DNA from 3 places in the Halomonas sp. FeN2 genome. Region 3 is predicted to be linked to each of the others. Evidence: predicted binding sites of a transcription regulator. Region 3 holds the regulator's gene; each other region holds the start of a gene.
What was found. The regulator LexA, encoded in region 3, represses DNA repair genes until DNA is damaged. The targets are predictions, from matches to a motif close to TACTGTNTANNTANACAGTA.
Positions count from the first base shown of each region.

Region 1: the regulator LexA is predicted to act here: its motif matches at 1,798-1,817, upstream of KF947_RS17835 (Y-family DNA polymerase).
Region 2: the regulator LexA is predicted to act here: its motif matches at 2,201-2,220, upstream of ruvA (Holliday junction branch migration protein RuvA).

Region 1 is NZ_CP074200.1:3,873,789-3,879,585, reverse strand. Features, by position in the region: gene KF947_RS17855 (hypothetical protein) at 1-95, shown strand, start outside; gene KF947_RS17850 (hypothetical protein) at 288-629, shown strand; gene KF947_RS17845 (hypothetical protein) at 1,030-1,200, shown strand; gene KF947_RS17840 (hypothetical protein) at 1,375-1,725, opposite strand; gene KF947_RS17835 (Y-family DNA polymerase) at 1,841-3,154, shown strand; gene KF947_RS17830 (DNA adenine methylase) at 3,282-4,142, shown strand; gene KF947_RS17825 (ParB/Srx family N-terminal domain-containing protein) at 4,139-5,608, opposite strand; gene KF947_RS17820 (helix-turn-helix transcriptional regulator) at 5,676-5,797, opposite strand, start outside.
Region 2 is NZ_CP074200.1:194,173-199,969, reverse strand. Features, by position in the region: gene aspS (aspartate--tRNA ligase) at 1-1,296, shown strand, start outside; gene ruvC (crossover junction endodeoxyribonuclease RuvC) at 1,376-1,939, shown strand; gene ruvA (Holliday junction branch migration protein RuvA) at 2,282-2,890, shown strand; gene ruvB (Holliday junction branch migration DNA helicase RuvB) at 2,972-4,009, shown strand; gene ybgC (tol-pal system-associated acyl-CoA thioesterase) at 4,006-4,419, shown strand; gene tolQ (protein TolQ) at 4,478-5,173, shown strand; gene tolR (protein TolR) at 5,185-5,622, shown strand; gene tolA (cell envelope integrity protein TolA) at 5,639-5,797, shown strand, end outside.
Region 3 is NZ_CP074200.1:4,750,124-4,755,920, forward strand. Features, by position in the region: gene purU (formyltetrahydrofolate deformylase) at 1-412, shown strand, start outside; gene KF947_RS21925 (energy-coupling factor ABC transporter permease) at 437-1,108, shown strand; gene lexA (transcriptional repressor LexA) at 1,281-1,961, opposite strand; gene KF947_RS21935 (TetR/AcrR family transcriptional regulator) at 2,373-3,065, shown strand; gene KF947_RS21940 (L,D-transpeptidase) at 3,043-3,579, shown strand; gene nagZ (beta-N-acetylhexosaminidase) at 3,822-4,853, shown strand; gene KF947_RS21950 (hypoxanthine-guanine phosphoribosyltransferase) at 4,899-5,477, shown strand; gene KF947_RS21955 (pyruvate, water dikinase regulatory protein) at 5,521-5,797, opposite strand, start outside.

The DNA.
Region 1 (5,797 bases), 880 kb from region 3:
TTGTAGGCTTATGCTTGGCAATTATGGATGTAGGTATAAGTCTTATCCGGCAGCGCCATTATATTTTAGAGTGCGCTCATTCAGTTAGGAATTAACACCCAGTCCTCCATGGCTGGGGCTCATCCCAGTGCCGCAATCTTCTGGCGAAACCCTAAGGTAACGCGTGCTATTAGGCGACACTTACAGCTTGGTAATTTTTTGCCTAATTTTATGTAAGCCAACGCCGACAAAATTTGTAAGAGATCGCTTACACCGCCCAACACCGCGCCTGCCTAACCACCACGCCCTTGAACTGCTGCACGGTCACAAAGCAGCCCTGCCCACCAGCGGTGGGCAACAACCGGCACCGACTACCCACGCGGCGGGATTTAAACAAACGGCACCCCCCTTCCTCCTACGTCACAGAAGTCAACGCCCTGGGCGCCGCTCGCAGTGAATGGCAACGCATCCAGCGCGGCCTGGCAGAGTTTGAGCTAACGCTGGGGAGGGCAGACATCTCCCCCGAAACCCCGGTCACAGCCCAAGGCTACAAGCCAGAGATCAACGCCACGCCCTGGATCATTGACGAAGTCACCCACAATTTCACGGCGCGGGGGTATACCTGCAGTATTAGGATGGAGAGGCGGTGAGTATTAACGCAGAGGTGTCGGTGGGAATTATCGGGCTGGGCCCTTAACAATCAACACCAGACAACCCCCGGCCATCCGTTGGCCGAGGGCTTTTGGCATCCGTCTCCTTACAGAAAAGCTGATTCCTTCCAGCTCGCGCATCCAAGCGTCATATCCAGCTTGACAGAAAAGCACCACCATTGATGTAAGACATCGCCGACAAGATTTGTAAGAGATCTCTTACAACTTTATGACTAGGATCCTTCGCGAAGTGACCCACAATTACATTGAACGGGGGTATATAGAGACACGGTGAGGCTCACCGTAGCGTTGCCAGGTGGAAGGAAAGCCGCGCATTCCCATGACATAATGTTCAGCCCGTTTTTAGGAGGCGGCATGGGCATTATTAGAGGAACATGCTATGCATTTATACGCGACTGATCACATCACACAGCAGCAGCGCAAGGCGGCAACCATTGAGGCCGCACGTAAGCGCTATCTTGCCGCAAAACGGCAAGGCAATGTCAAAGTCAGCCTGAGCGCCGAAGAAGCGCAGAAACGTGCTCAGAAGTCCGTTTTTCGCCTGTCCTAATTATTAGCTTCAAAACAAAACCCCCGACCACTCCACATGGTCGGGGGTTTTGATTGCCGCAATCTTCTGGCGAAGCGTTACCGCCACGCGTGCTCTTAGGCGACACTTTCACTATGGCAAAGTTTCTCTAAGTTGCAAACAAGTAATTTCCCGTTACGCAATGTAAGGGTTCACCTACACCGCCCAACACCTAGCCTGCCTCACCACCACCCCGCGATACTGCTTAGCGGTGATAAAACACCCCTGGCCACCAGCGGTGGGCAGCAACCGACAACGGCTACCCACGCGGTGGGATTTAAACAATCGGAACTCCCCTTCCATCTCAGCCACCACCAGATCCCCGTGGCCGAACGAACGCGCCTCATCCACCACCAGCACATCGCCCTCCATCCACGGCCCACCTGGGCGTGCGTCCTCGCTTATCTCCACCAGAAAGCAGCTGGGGGGAAATTTTCGGCTATCCATTTCGGCCACTGCCGGGTGCTCCACGCCCACCACTGCTGGCCCCAAGTAATTTACTCGCATGCTGTTGCCCTGTGCTTGCTCCACATTAAGCGACGTACATTAGCGTTTGCCTGTCGCTTTCCTTGAGCCTAATACTGTATAAATTAACAGTCTTACACAAGAGCGGAAGCAAATTATGATTGGGCTGGTGGACTGCAACAATTTCTACGTCAGCTGTGAACGGGTGTTCAACCCCAAGCTGGAAGGCCGCCCCGTGGGCATCATGTCCAACAACGATGGCTGCATTATCGCCCGCTCAAATGAGCTCAAAGCGCTGGGTATCGAGATGGGCACCCCCGCCCACCAGGTGCGCCACCTGGTCGATCGCGGCGAGATCGTGTTGCACTCCTCCAACTACGAGCTTTACGGCGATATGTCCCACCGGGTGCAAGGCATCCTGGAACAGGAGACCGCCGGGGTAGAGCCCTACTCCATTGATGAAATGTTCGTGCGCATGGATGGCTTCGAGCCGGAAGCACTGCTGGAACACGCCAAATCCCTGCACGCGAAGATCCGCCGCTACACCGGCATCCCAGTGTGTGTTGGTGTAGCCGCGACCCACACCCTCGCCAAGCTGGCCAACCGCATTGCCAAGAAGCACCCCGGCTACCCCGGCGTGTGTATCCTTCACGCGGAAAGCGACGAAGCCAGGCACCTGCTGCAGCAAATCAAGGTGAGCGATGTATGGGGCGTCGGCCGCCGGCTAAACGAGCGCCTGCAGATCCTGGGCATCAACACCGCCTGGGATCTCCGCGAAGCGGACGCCAAACGCCTGCGGCGTAAGTTTTCGGTCAATATGGAGCGCACGGTGCTGGAACTGCGCGGCATCAGCTGCCTGGAGATGAACGACTTCAACGAGCCACGCCAGCGCATCATGACCAGCCGATCGTTCGGCCGCCCCACTTCACAGCTCTGCGACCTACAAGGCGCCGTTCGCCAACATGCCCAACGAGGCGCCGAAAAGCTACGCGAGCAGAAGAGCCTCGCTCGCGCCGTGCTGGTGTTTCTCAAAACCGATCGCTTCCGTCCCGACCTGCCCCAATACTCCCCCAGCCTGGCGGTAGAAATGGAACGCCCGAGCCAAGACACCCGCGACATACTCCACGCCGCTCAGGAGGCGCTACGCAAGATCTACCGGCCCAAGTACGGCTACAAGAAAGCGGGCGTTATGCTGATCGACCTGACCGACGAGAACCGCCAGCAACTCAGCCTAATGGACACACCGCAAACGGAAGAAGAACGCCAGCGCAGCCAGAAGCTAATGGCCACCATGGACGCGCTAAACGAGAAGATGGGAAAGGGAACTGTACGTCTAGGACTACCGGAAAAGAACGCCCCCTGGCACCTCCGCTGCGCGAACCGAAGCCCGCGCTATACGACGAGTTGGGATGAGTTGATGGTAGCGTATACAGATGAGGGGGCGGCAAAGAGAAATGTCGAAAAATTTTAATAAAAATCAAAATGTTGTGATTGATCAAGCCCCACGACAAAAACTAAATACCTATTATTTTCTTTAAAAATCCGTGAAAATAAGCACCAAATTCGAAACTGCCAAATATCCAAAATTGAGAGTCAATATGTCATCGCCCCGCTCATTTGTTACTCCCCTTCGCTACCCAGGAGGAAAAGCACGCCTTGGTGAATGGCTGGGTAGCTTAATGCGGCATAACGGCATCAGCGGTGGATATTACGTAGAACCTTATGCAGGTGGCGCAGGCGCTGCTATCTATTTATTAACGAATGGATATGTTAACAACATAATTATTAATGATGCTGATCCAGCAATTTATGCTTTCTGGTGGGCGATATTAAATGATGAAGAAAAATTCTCCGAACTATTTTCAAAAACTGAAACCAACATGGATAGTTGGTATCAACAAAAAGACATAGTTAATAACCCGGAAAAACATAGCACAACCGAACTTGGTTTCGCCACATTCTTTCTCAATAGAACGAATAGATCAGGAATAATATCGGCTGGCGTTATTGGTGGAAAAAAGCAAGAAGGAAAATATAAAATTGATGCTCGCTACAACAAGGAAAAATTATTAAAAAGAATCAAAAGCATAAACTCACTTAAAAACCATATAAACGTTTACAATTTGGATGCCCTAGAGCTAATAGCAAGGAAGCTACCTGAAGAAGATAGCAAGTGCCTTGTTTACTTAGATCCCCCTTATTATGTTAAGGGCAGCCAGCTATACAGAAACCACTATCAACCTGAAGATCACTCTAAAATTGCGGATACAGTAAGAAAGATTCGCCATCCTTGGCTTGTCACTTACGACAACTGTGAACCTATAAGAGCCTTATACTCTCAAGAGCGAAACGTGGAATTTTCTTTACGTTACTCCACTCACTTATCAAGACCAAATGCAACTGAAATCATGTTTTATGACAACTTAATGTTACATGATAGTCCTACGCTTCGTCGTTAAGAAGGCTTTGCTCTCCAACAGACTCCTATATAAACTGAAATCTCATCCCATAGGCTATTCAAAATTTGCCCCGTGGGATGAAATGATGCTGAATGAACATATTTTTGAATAGTTTTTATATGAAGCATACTTTCTGAAGAACGGGTTTGTCGCATCACAACTTCATGTTGATCCTTAGCTATAAACCCACTATCCAACATATGATCAGCAACTTTAGCTACTTGCTTAGTAAAATCTTGATCTTTTTTTACATCACTAAAATTATTACAATAATTTTCCGTACTAATTTCAATTAAAGCTCTTAATAGCATTGCAACTGCAATTGGTGTTCCTGGAGTGCTTTTATTACCGTTCGTTTTTAGCCTTCTAAGCTCCGCCACGATATTCTTAGCCTTTTTATGTACGCTAGGAATTGGAATTCCATCCTTACCTCGTGGGAAAAGGCCGGGACGTTCCCATGAGGCAGAAACAGTACCTTTTACTTGTGACCCGGTTCCAGCTGGCTTTTCAGGTTCAACATCATTAGAACCATTAGACTGACTATTATTAGATGCACTTTCGTGATTAATGCCGGCTGTTTCATTCGAACTTGAGCTTTCTTGGCTATTTAAACCTGACTCACCTTCTGCTCTAGCTCCTGTATCAAAATTGCTAACATCTTGATTTTCACAATTAGCGTTTAGGCCAACACTTTCTCTTACTTCATACAGGTAAGATTTGGCACTTTCTGGTGAAAAAACTTCCCTTACTGGTTTCCCACCACCAAAATCCGAAATAATTTTAACTGCCATCGATTTAGCAGTAACTTCTGGAATCATCAGTTTTAAAGAGTCATCGCTTTGCACTTCAAAGCCTAGCAAAACAATGTTTTCTTTAGTAAAAAATCGGTGTAAATTAGTTATCGGAAAATCATCCTCGACAACCAACCCTTTAGATTCAGCCCAAAGCAAATATTTCCCAGCTCGCCTATAATCTGTTGCACCATTATGATTCAATGAAAAAACAGCTTTCATATAAGCAGCCCAAGGGAGTTGCCCAGCCCCTCCCATAGCCCCAGAATGTCTTGCAATAACTTCTTTCTCTAAAGATTGAATATCATTACTTGAAAGGCACTCAACTTTATCTAAAATGCTATCTGTGAATTCCTCTGCGATTTTTTTTATTTTTGGCTTCAAATATTCTACTGGACAGCGTTCAGGATGTCTTAGCAGTTTAAGCGCTGTCGTACGCCTATTACCATCCCATACTAGCCATTTACCATCATCTAGTGGCTGAATTAAAATGGGCATAGTTGTTAAACCATTTTCAGCAATATCCTGTATTAGCGTAAGCATTTGATCTTCTTTCGCTAATATTTTTTCAATGCAATCTCGCTGATCTGCACCGGTTCTGATACGTGCATTCCCAACATCTAGCAACAAGTCATCAACGGAGACTTCTTCAATAGTAAAATTTCGTCTACTCACTGCACTCCCCCAATATTTTTAATATAATGATTAAAATAAAATTCAAGACTTGACCAATAGTTATTAATCAAACAACCCGCCCAATCCGTATCTCACACCGCCCCAGAATCTCCACATCATGCATATCCTGCGGCTTGATCATTTCCGGCTGATAAAGCTCGTTATCGCTGATCAGGTACAAAGCGCCCC
Region 2 (5,797 bases), 240 kb from region 3:
GAAACGCCGGTGCTCACCCGCGCAACACCTGAAGGTGCGCGTGATTACCTGGTGCCTAGCCGTACCCACGCGGGTAGTTTCTTTGCACTGCCTCAGTCGCCGCAGCTGTTTAAGCAGCTGTTGATGGTGGCGGGTTTTGACCGCTATTACCAAATTGCCAAGTGTTTCCGCGATGAAGATTTGCGCGCCGACCGTCAGCCTGAGTTCACACAGATTGATATCGAGGCGTCGTTTGTGGAAGAGAACGACATCATGGGCATTACCGAAGCCATGATTCGTCAGCTATTCCAAGAAGTGCTGAAGGTAGAGTTGCCAGAATTTCCGCGCATGACCTGGCAGGAGGCGATGGATCGTTTCGGTTCCGATAAGCCTGATCTGCGTATCCCGCTGGAACTGACCGATGTCGATGACCTGATGCAGCAGGTTAACTTCAACGTCTTCTCTGGTCCCGCCAAGGCTGATGATGGTCGCGTCGCGGCACTGAAAGTGCCCGGTGGTGCCAAGCTGTCGCGCAAAGAGATCGACGAATACACCAAGTTTGTCGGCATCTACGGTGCCAAAGGCTTGGCGTGGATCAAGGTCAACGAGCGCGCCAAAGGGCTTGAAGGTCTGCAGTCACCGATCGTCAAGTTTATGGAAAACATCGTTGAAGAGCTGCTCGACCGCGTGGGCGCAGAAGATGGTGACATCATCTTCTTCGGTGCCGATAAAGCGCGTATCGTTAACGAAGCCATTGGCGCGCTGCGCGTCAAGCTCGGTGCTGATCTGGAGCTCTATACTCAAGAGTGGGCGCCACTGTGGGTAGTCGACTTCCCAATGTTTGAAGCCGACGACAACGGCCGCCTTAGCCCACTGCACCACCCCTTTACCGCGCCTTCCTGCACACCGGAAGAGCTCAAGGCCGATCCTGCCAACGCGCTTTCACGCGCTTACGATATGGTGCTCAACGGTACCGAATTGGGCGGCGGCTCTATTCGTATCCACGATCAGACCATGCAGAGCACGGTGTTTGAGATTCTAGGCATTGGTGAAGAAGAAGCCCAAGAGAAATTTGGCTTCCTGCTGGATGCACTGCAGTACGGTGCGCCGCCTCATGGTGGCTTAGCCTTTGGCTTGGATCGCTTGGTCATGCTGATGGTCGGTGCCAAGACTATTCGTGAAGTTATCGCCTTCCCGAAAACTCAAAGCGCTGCCTGTTTGATGACCAATGCACCGGGCGAAGTCAGCCCCGAGCAGTTGAAAGATTTGAACATCCGTCTACGTCAGAAAGTCAAAGCGGAACCCGCCGCCGAATAAATCGGTTTGGATGGCTGCTCAACACCGACGCCGTGGCGTCGGTGTTTTTGTATGTTCTAGTCACACGAGTATCGACGCCATGGAAGAGCAAAAGTCCGTCGTACCCATTCGCATTTTGGGCATAGACCCTGGCTCCCGGGTAACCGGTTACGGGGTGATCGATATTATTGGCGTTAAACCTTGCTACGTAGCGAGTGGCTGTATCCGCACGGCAGAAGGGGCCTTGGAGCAGCGCTTGGCGCAAATTTACGCCGGCCTTAGCGAAGTCGTCGGCCTGCATCGACCCTGCCAGGTGGCCATTGAGCGGGTCTTTATGGCCAAAAACCCCGATTCAGCGCTGAAGCTGGGCCAGGCTCGGGGGGCGGCAATGGTGTGTATGGCCAATCATGGCTTAAGCCTTGCCGAATACGCCGCGCGGCAGATAAAGCAGGCGGTGACTGGCCAGGGCGGCGCGGATAAAGAGCAGGTGCAGCATATGGTGACAGCAATTCTGCAGCTCTCTGCTACCCCACAAGCTGACGCCGCCGACGCGTTAGCCATTGCGTTAACCCATGCTTATAACGGCTCTGTGTTTAGCAGCCATGGCTTGCCCGCCGCGCCATCTCGGGGCCGCCGTCGCTCAACTGGACGCTGGCGGCTTTAACTGGTTATTTGTCATCTAATGTGGATTCAATATTAATCGGCAATTTTGTGTCTCACACTTCTGATCGTAACCACTTAGCCAGCTATCTGTTGTTGGAGGCCGCTTCCAGCGGGCGAAGGGTGCCGAAGATACCCCGGTGTTGTCAGGCTGGCAGCCTAAACGGTCGCGAGCTAAAGCTACCTCCCACTGGTCTACTATAAGACTGGCAGAAATACTGAATGACGAAGAGCCCTGTAACTCCCGCTGTGCCGATGGCTGAACTACTGGTCACCTGTACAGAGTCGCTTTATAGTAATCACCTGTTTTTCACTCTATTTTTTTCATTCCGGTGCGAGCGTATTTATGATTGGACGTCTGAGTGGTCAGCTAGTGGCAAAGCAACCTCCCTGGATTGTGATCGACGTTCATGGCGTAGGTTACGAACTGGAAACCTCAATGAATACGCTGGTCGCACTTCCGGCGATTAACGAGAGCGTCTCATTATTTACCCATTTAACCATTCGTGATGACGCCCACTTACTTTATGGCTTTGGCCGTGAGCATGAACGTGCTTTGTTCCGTGCCTTGATCAAAGTCAATGGCGTAGGGCCCAAGCTTGCACTAGCCATCCTGTCGGGCATGGACGAAGACGCCTTTATGCGCTGCGTCCGTGACGACGACAGCAAGGCGCTGACATCACTGCCAGGGGTGGGCAAGAAAACTGCTGAGCGGCTGATTATTGAAATGCGCGACCGTTTCCCCGAGTGGGAAGATGGCAGCAACGCGCTACTACCCCTTGAGGCCACCAATGGCCGTGCTTCTGCCCGCGATAGTCTTGCCGATGCGGAAGCCGCGTTAGTCAGCTTGGGGTATAAACTGACTGAGGCCTCGAAAATGCTCGCCGATATCGATCCCAACCAGTCTACCGAAGCGCTTATTAAAGCCGCGCTCACCCAACGCATGAGTGGTTAGAACGGAATAAATAACAAATTGCGGGTAGCGGATAGAGCTTTGTGAATAGACCTTTTTGAATTGCCATAAAGAAGAGCACCTATGTTAGAACACGATCGGCTGATCGCTGCTGAACCTGAACAGGGAGAGGGGCGCATTGATTACGCGATTCGCCCCAAGCGGCTGGATGACTATATTGGCCAGCCGCGTGTGCGTGAACAGCTGGAAATCTTTATCGGCGCCGCACGGCTGCGTGAAGAGAGCCTGGATCACACTCTGGTATTTGGCCCCCCTGGGCTAGGTAAAACGACCCTCGCGCATATTATTGCCACCGAGATGGGCGTCGGTATGAAGTCGACTTCCGGGCCGGTACTCGAGCGGGCAGGCGATCTAGCCGCCATGCTGACTAATTTAGAGCCTGGCGACGTACTCTTTATCGATGAAATTCATCGCCTGTCGCCGGTGGTAGAGGAAGTGCTCTACCCGGCTATGGAAGATTTTCAGCTCGACATCATGATTGGTGAAGGGCCTGCGGCGCGTTCGATTAAACTGGATCTTCCCCGCTTCACCCTGGTAGGTGCTACTACTCGGGCAGGGTTATTGACCTCCCCGCTGCGCGATCGGTTTGGTATCGTGCAACGGCTTGAGTTTTATAACCTGGAAGAGCTAACAGAAATTGTCTCGCGCTCGGCGCGCTTGTTAGGCGTTGAAACCAGCCACGATGGCGCCATTGAAGTGGCCAGACGCTCAAGGGGCACGCCGCGAATTGCCAACCGATTGCTGCGCCGGGTGCGGGATTACGCCGAAATGAAAGGCAACGGCGTCGTCGATGTTGCCATGGCTGATGCGGCACTCAATATGCTCAATGTGGATCATCATGGTTTGGATCATATGGATCGACGGCTACTGTTGGCCATGATAGATAAATTTGACGGTGGACCGGTGGGCATTGATTCACTTGCCGCTGCGATCAGTGAAGAGCGTGACACGATCGAAGATGTTATTGAGCCCTATCTGATTCAGCAGGGCTTAATGATGCGTACACCCCGTGGCCGTGTGGTCACTCGCCAGGCGTGGCTACACTTCGAACGCGTGCCTCACGAACAGGCAACCGATATGGAAGGAGAGCGCCGTCCGTGAGTGGTCATATAAGTGAGGGCTATCGCCTGCAGCTGCGCGTTTACATGGAAGATACTGACGCAGGCGGCATTGTCTACTACGTTAACTACTTGAAGTTTATGGAGCGTGCGCGCAGCGAATGGCTCCGCCAGTTGGGCCTGAATCAGCAAACGCTGCTAGACGAAGGTACACAGCTAGTGGTATACCGCTTGGCCTGTCATTACGCGAAACCGGCTTGCTTGGATGACGCGTTGGAAATTAGTGCTCACGTTACCGACGTTGGGCGCTGTCGGATGACGTTTGAACAGCAGGTTTGGCGTGATAAGGAACTCTTATGCTCTGCCACAGTCGAGATAGCCTGCTTGAGCGCCGAGCGCTTACGGCCAAAAGCGTGGCCTGCATCGCTTAAAGTTTTGACCCAGGCCTCTTAACCAAGAGGTCACTCACTGCGTCGGCAATCCCGACCCTAATAGATTGATGAGGGCACCTGTGAACGATAACACCATGTCCATTCCCCATTTGATAATGAATGCCAGTACGGTAGTGCAACTGGTAATGCTGCTACTGCTGGTGGGGTCGATCCTCTCTTGGGTAGTGATTTTTCAGCGCAGTATTGCGCTGGGCCGTGCCAAGAAAGAGTACAACCAATTTGAGGAGTCTTTTTGGTCAGGTGTCGACTTAAATGAGCTCTACCGTGAGATTCCCGCCGATGACCCGCGCCACGGCGCCGAGCATATTTTTCAAGCCGGTTTTCGCGAATTTAACCGTTTGATGCCTAAAACCCGTGACCCGGATACCGTGCTGGAAGGTGTACAGCGCAGCATGCGCGTAGCGTGGTCTCGGGAAGAGGATCGCTTAACCCAGCATTTAGTGTTTCTTGCCACGGTAGCCTCAGCTAGCCCCTATATCGGCTTGTTCGGCACCGTATGGGGCATTATGGGGTCATTTCAGGCACTCTCACTGACCCAGCAGGCAACCCTTGCTACGGTGGCTCCCTGGATTGCTGAAGCGCTCATTGCCACAGCCATGGGGCTATTTGCGGCGATTCCGGCGGTGATTTTCTATAACCGCTTATCCAACTCGTCTTCTCGCCTGCTGGGCAAATATGAAGACTTTGCCGAAGAGTTTCACGCTATCCTGCACCGCAATTTGCAAGGTCGTGACGGCAAACCGAGCGCCAGCTAAGGGAGAGAACCATGCAAGGACCATTCAATCGTAGCGGTAAAAGCAAGCCGATGGGGGAGATTAACGTCGTCCCTTTCATTGACGTCATGCTGGTACTGCTGGTGGTCTTTATGATCACCGCGCCCATGTTGACCCAGGGCGTACAAGTTGAGTTGCCGCAAGTCACCTCTCAGCCCATTGAAACCCAGGAGGATAATGATCCCATTATTATCTCCGTTGATAGCGACGGCGGGTACTTCATCACTCTGGGGGAAGATTCAACGTCGGTGTCGCTGGATGAAATGTCCTCAAGAGTGACAACGATTTTAGAGCGTCGTCCCGGGACACCGGTGATGGTACGCGGCGACCGTAATGTGGCCTACGGCCAGATTGTCGTCTTAATGAGTACCCTGCAAGGCGCCGGTGTGGCTAATGTGGGGCTGCTTTCTGAGCCGCCAAAAGATGGGTAAGGGCAAGGCGCAGCGCATGGCACAGAAATCCCCACGCGACCCTCAAGATGTTGGCTATAAGTGGCCGACTATCCTGGCGATTGGCGTGCATCTGGCAATTGTAGCGTTTAGCTTGATCAGCCTGCCTAGTCGAAACGCCGAACCTGACAGCTCCTCCATCGTGCAGGCAACGTTG
Region 3 (5,797 bases):
GCAAGCGTCGTTTGCCAAGGTTCAAGCTGAAATCGACAGCGCTCGCGCTGACTGCGTGGTGCTGGCGCGCTATATGCAAATACTGCCCCCCGAGCTGTGCGCGCGCTATGCGGGGCGAGTGATCAATATTCACCACAGCTTTTTGCCCTCTTTTGCCGGGGCTAAGCCTTACCATCAAGCTTACCAGCGTGGCGTTAAACTGATCGGCGCTACCTGTCACTATGTAACCGAGGAACTCGACGCAGGTCCTATCATCGAACAGGATATCCATCGTGTTAGCCACTGCCACACACCCACTGATCTAGTGCGCTTTGGACGTGATGTAGAAAAAGCCGTGCTCGCTCGGGGCTTGCGCTGGCACTTGGAAGATCGCGTGCTGGTGCACGGCAACAAGACAGTGGTATTTAGTTAACGCTCATCAACCCTAGAGGCCGCCATGTCATTTGCGCAAAGTGTACTAGCGCCCTGGGCGCTGCTGCTCACCTGGCTACTCTCGCTGGGCGTGATAGCGTGGACACTTTGGCGGCGGCCCTGGCAGGTATTGATCGAGGATACCGCGCTTCAGCACCGCTGGTTAGGCGCCACGCTGGCGGTGATGCTTATGTGGCAGCTTCGCGCGCAGGCGGTTGATTGGCTAACGCTGCACCTTGTCTTTACGGTATTGATGACACTGGTTTTTAAAGCGCCGTTAGCGCTGATCAGCAACGTGCTGATCAATATCGCCATGGTGGTGATTGGTCGCAATGAATGGATGTTGTTGGGGGCAAATGTGCTGGTTACCGGGATCGTTCCGGCGGCCGTTATTGGCACGGTATGGCGGCTGGTAGATCGCCGCCTGCCGGATAACTTGATGGTCTTTCTGTTTGCCTGCGGTTTTTTCGGCGCGGCGCTGGCAACGCTAGGGGGAGGTCTGGCGGCGGTAGTGCTGATTATCGTCGCAGGGACTGACCCTGAGGCGATCTACCTTGCCCAGGAGTACGCGCGCTTCCTGCCCTTGTTAATGCCTTCAGAGGCGTTTATTACCGGCATGCTGCTAAGTATTTTATTGGTCTATCACCCTAACTGGGTGGCCACCTTCAATGACCACCGCTATATCGACATGCAATAGTGTGGGGGCTAGCAGCCTGTCGGGCTTGACCGATCGTCGCGAGAAGCACGGATTTTGAGCCAAATTTATCGATCGATTGAGGCGAATAGCGCGCTATTTAACGAAATCGATCGAATAAAGTTGGCCAAAATACCGGGATTCGCAGTAGATCAGTGTTAAGTCCGACAGGCTGCTAGCCGAGTGCCTGGCCGTTACCGCCTCGAATCACTCCGACTCCAACGCCTTCGATATCGAGGGATTGGGAGCGCAGGTCGATTTCAATGGGCGCAAAATCAGGGTTCTCTGCAAACAGCGTCACTTGATGCCCCTGGCGTTTGAAGCGTTTAACCGTTACTTCATCGTCTAAGCGGGCAACCACGATCTGGCCATCGCGCACTCGTTCGGTGCGATGAACCGCCAATAAATCACCCTCCAAAATGCCAATATCCTTCATGGAAAGCCCGCGCACACGCAGCAGGTAGTCAGCTTTGGGCGTGAAGTACTCAGCCGGCAGGGGGCAGTAACGATCAATATGTTCAGCGGCTAAAATGGGGCTTCCAGCGGCCACCTCACCGATCACTGGCAGGCCAGCGGGCAGGGGTTCAACGTTGGCAGCGGGTAACGCGGTGACTGCGCTATCGAGGGTCTCTTGAGGTTCCTGGTTGGGCAGGCGAATGCCTCGAGACGTGTTGCGGATAATGCGAATAACGCCTTTGCGTTCCAGCGCGCGCAGGTGCTCTTCAGCCGCATTGGGGGAGCGGAAGCCGAGTGCTTTGGCAATCTCAGCACGGGTAGGAGGGTAGCCAAATTCGCCCATAGTCTTAACGATAAAATCAAACACGTGCTGTTGGCGAGCGGTTAGCGGACGCGACATACCAGACTCCATAAATAGTGAATAGACAGTAACAAGCTAAATGTCGACTTAATCAATAAGTGTTTAAGTATACAGTATGTTCCTCTGTCCAGTATATGGCCTGTCAGTGCCTATCGACTATGTCTATACAATTTTCCTAAGAAACCTCTGATTAACTATTGCGCTCGACCATACGGCGTTAAAAATCGCCTCAAAATGCTCATTTACAACCCGTAAACTCCGCTTTTTCGTTGATTTTTGCCTTGTCTGGTCTTCGCTCATTACGTTAAACAGAGGCCCCTTAATCGTTTGAAACTAAGTTTCTGCTTATTTAACCTGCCACATTTTGTCAGTAAATCAAGCGTTGAGCCCACCAAGGTTATGGCATAGTATTTTGCTATGTTTTAAACACCTGTTTCCCTGGAGAGCGACATGGCTCAATCTGATACGGTGACCCGTATACTCGATACTGCTGAGGTGCTGTTTGCAGAGCGGGGTTTTGCCGAAACTTCGCTGCGCAACATCACTAGCAAAGCGCGCGTTAACCTGGCCGCTGTTAATTACCATTTTGGTTCCAAAAAAGCCCTGATTCAGGCCGTTTTTTCCCGCTATTTGGATCCTTTTACTCAGCGTTTTCATACCGCGCTGGATGAGCTGGAAGGCCAACACGCTGGTCGTGTTATTCCACTTGAAACACTGCTCGAAACCATGGCCACCACCGTTCTTGCGGTACCCGCCGAACGTAATAGCTTAAAAGTGTTCATGCGCTTGCTCGGTCTTGCCTACAGCCAGGCACAGGGGCATCTCAGGCGCTATATCCAGCAAGAGTATGGTGATGTGTTTACCCGCTTCACCGAGCTTGTACGTAAAGCAACGCCGGATCTGCCTGACGCTGAGCGCTTTTGGCGGCTACACTTTATGCTTGGGACGGTAATATTTACCCTTTCTGGCCTCGATGCACTGCGCGATATCGCGGAGAAGGATTACCACGAACAGGTCTCGGTGCGTGATTTGGTCAGACGCTTGCTTCCTGTCGTTGTGGCTGCCATGAATGCGCCGTTACCCATGACCCTTGAAGAAGCCAAACCTGAAGAAGGAAAACATGCGAACGCCTACGCTAGCTGAGCTACCTCCCACTGAGAATATCTGGCTGGAGATTGATACTACCCAACAGGCGCTGCGCTGTTGGCGAGGGCCTAAAGTGCTCCATGAGTGTGCAATCTCCTCCGGTGCTGCTGGAAGCGGGGAGCGCAATGGCAGTGGTAAAACGCCCCACGGCTGGCATTATGTGCGAGCCGCTATTGGTGGAGACATGCCCGAAAATGCGGTGTTTCGCGGTCGTCGCTGGACGGGCGAGACCTTTTCGCCCGAACTCGCCAAAGAGCATCCTGAGCGTGATTGGATTTTGACCCGCATACTGTGGCTGTGTGGCTTGGAAAAAGGCGTGAACCGCGGTGGTCAGGTGGACTCGCAAAGGCGCTATATCTACCTGCACGGGACGCCGTATGAAGAGCCTATGGGAGTAGCTGCGTCCCACGGCTGTATTCGTGTACGCAATCCTGATCTGCTCTATATCTTTTCGTTAGCGTTGCCGGGAACACCTGTTTGGTTGCACGGTGGCCGCCAATCCTTTGATTGACCTTTTTCAATTGTTTCAAAATCCATGATCACATGGGGAGGGTAGGTTGAAGCGAGGGTCTTTCGCTTCAGGGACGGCGAAAGTAGCGCCCATGGATGGGGTAACAGCGCCCTCGCGGAAACCTGCCCTCATCATCGAAGTTTATCGATTGCCAACGACGATTGCCTTGGCAAAACTACACAGATTTTGACACCGCTAGACGATCGTCTAGAATCATCGCCCCTTTTAATGGACCTATCACGATGACTCAACCGTTAGGCCCGGTCATGCTTGACCTTGAAGGCACCAAATTGACGGCTGCAGAAAAGCGCTTGCTGCTAGACCCGACGGTCGGGGGCGTTATTCTGTTTGCCCGCAATGTCGAAAATGGCTATCAGGTTCGCAAGCTCTGCAGCGATATTCGCCGCGTGCGTGCTGATTTACTGCTCGCCGTGGATCAAGAGGGCGGTCGCGTTCAACGCATCAAAGAGGGGTTAACACGCCTGCCAGCCATGGCGCGTATCGGTGAGAGCTACCGCACCACCCCGGAAGAGGGGCTGGCGTTAGCCAAAGATGCCGGCTGGTTGTTAGGTATGGAGATGGCTGCCTGTGGTTTGGATCTGAGCTTCGCCCCGGTATTAGATGTTGAGAGCGGTCTGTCCAGCGTTATCGGCGATCGTAGTTTTAGTAGTGACCCCCAGCACGTGGCGCAACTAGGTAGCGCCTTTATTCAAGGGCTTCATGATGCCGGTATGGCTGCTGTGGGCAAGCACTTTCCCGGCCACGGCGGGGTTGCGGCGGACTCCCACGTTGCCTTGCCAGTAGACGATCGCCCGCTGGAAGTGATTAAACAGCACGATCTTGTGCCCTTTACCCAATTAGCCCCGCAGTTAGATGGGGTCATGCCGGCGCACGTTATTTATAGTGCTTTCGATACGCGCCCAGCAGGATTTTCACCCAGTTGGTTGGGTATGTTGCGGGAATCGCTTGGCTTTAAAGGCTGCGTTTTTTCTGATGATCTGAGTATGGCAGGCGCCCACGAAGCGGGAGACCCCAAAGCGCGTGCCCAGGCAGCGCTGGCAGCTGGGTGCGATATGCTATTGGTTTGTAATGACCGGGCCGCTGCGCTTGAAGTGATGGAAGCATGCCAAGGAATCAATTCTAAACGCCCCGCTAAACTGCGTTATAGCCGAGCACGGCCAGACCTAGACGCGCTGAGTGCACTGGGCCGTTGGCGTCGTACTCATGCTAAGTTGGAAGCGCTAGCGGATAAGCCGAAGCCCAGCGCTGATTAAATCCCTTACTTAAATAAAGCTTTTCACCCGCCGTGGAGTTGGTAGATGTCAAAGTTGGATAAAGAAGCATTAGAGTCGCTGGACTCGATGCGCGAGCTGATGGATAACGCCGACTGCCTAATTTCTCAGCAAGAGGTAGAGAGGGCGCTGGATCGTATGGCGGAAGAGATTACTCGGGATTTAGGCGATAAACTGCCGGTTTTTTACTGCGTAATGAATGGTGGCTTGATTACCACCGGTCATCTGCTTACCCGCTTGGGCTTTCCGCTGGAAGTGGATTATCTGCATGCCACTCGCTACCGTAACGAGCTGCGCGGAGGCGAGCTGTTTTGGCGCGTTTCACCTGAAGTGCCCATGGCGGGCCGTCACGTAGTGATTGTTGACGATATCCTGGACGAGGGTGCGACCCTGGCGGCTATTTTGGCATACTGCGAAGAAGCTCAGGCCGCCAGCGTCACCACAGCGGTACTGGTGGATAAACAGCACAACCGCAAAGCCGTGCCCGGTTTGAAAGCTGACTACTGCAGCCTTGAAGTCGCTGACCGCTACGTGTTTGGCTTTGGTATGGATTACAAAGGCTACTGGCGCAACGCACCGGGGATTTTTGCCCCCAAAGGCATGTAATTCACTGGGGGCTTGCGCAGTTTATCACTTGCGTAGTTTTGCATTAGCGGGGCGAAAAACGCCTCGCTAAGCCTGTTTCAGCAATCATCCGCGTTGAAATCTCCTCCACCGAGAAGCGCGTCGCATCGATATAAGGAATGTTCATGGTGCGGTAGAGCGACTCGGCCTGTTCCACTTCTTGTAGGCACTGATCCATTGAGCTATAGCGGCTGTTGGGGCGTCTTTCATTGCGAATTGCCGATAAGCGTCGCGCATCGATGGTTAACCCAAACAGCTTTTGCCGATGGGGCACGAGCGCTTTGGGTAACTTCAACATACCA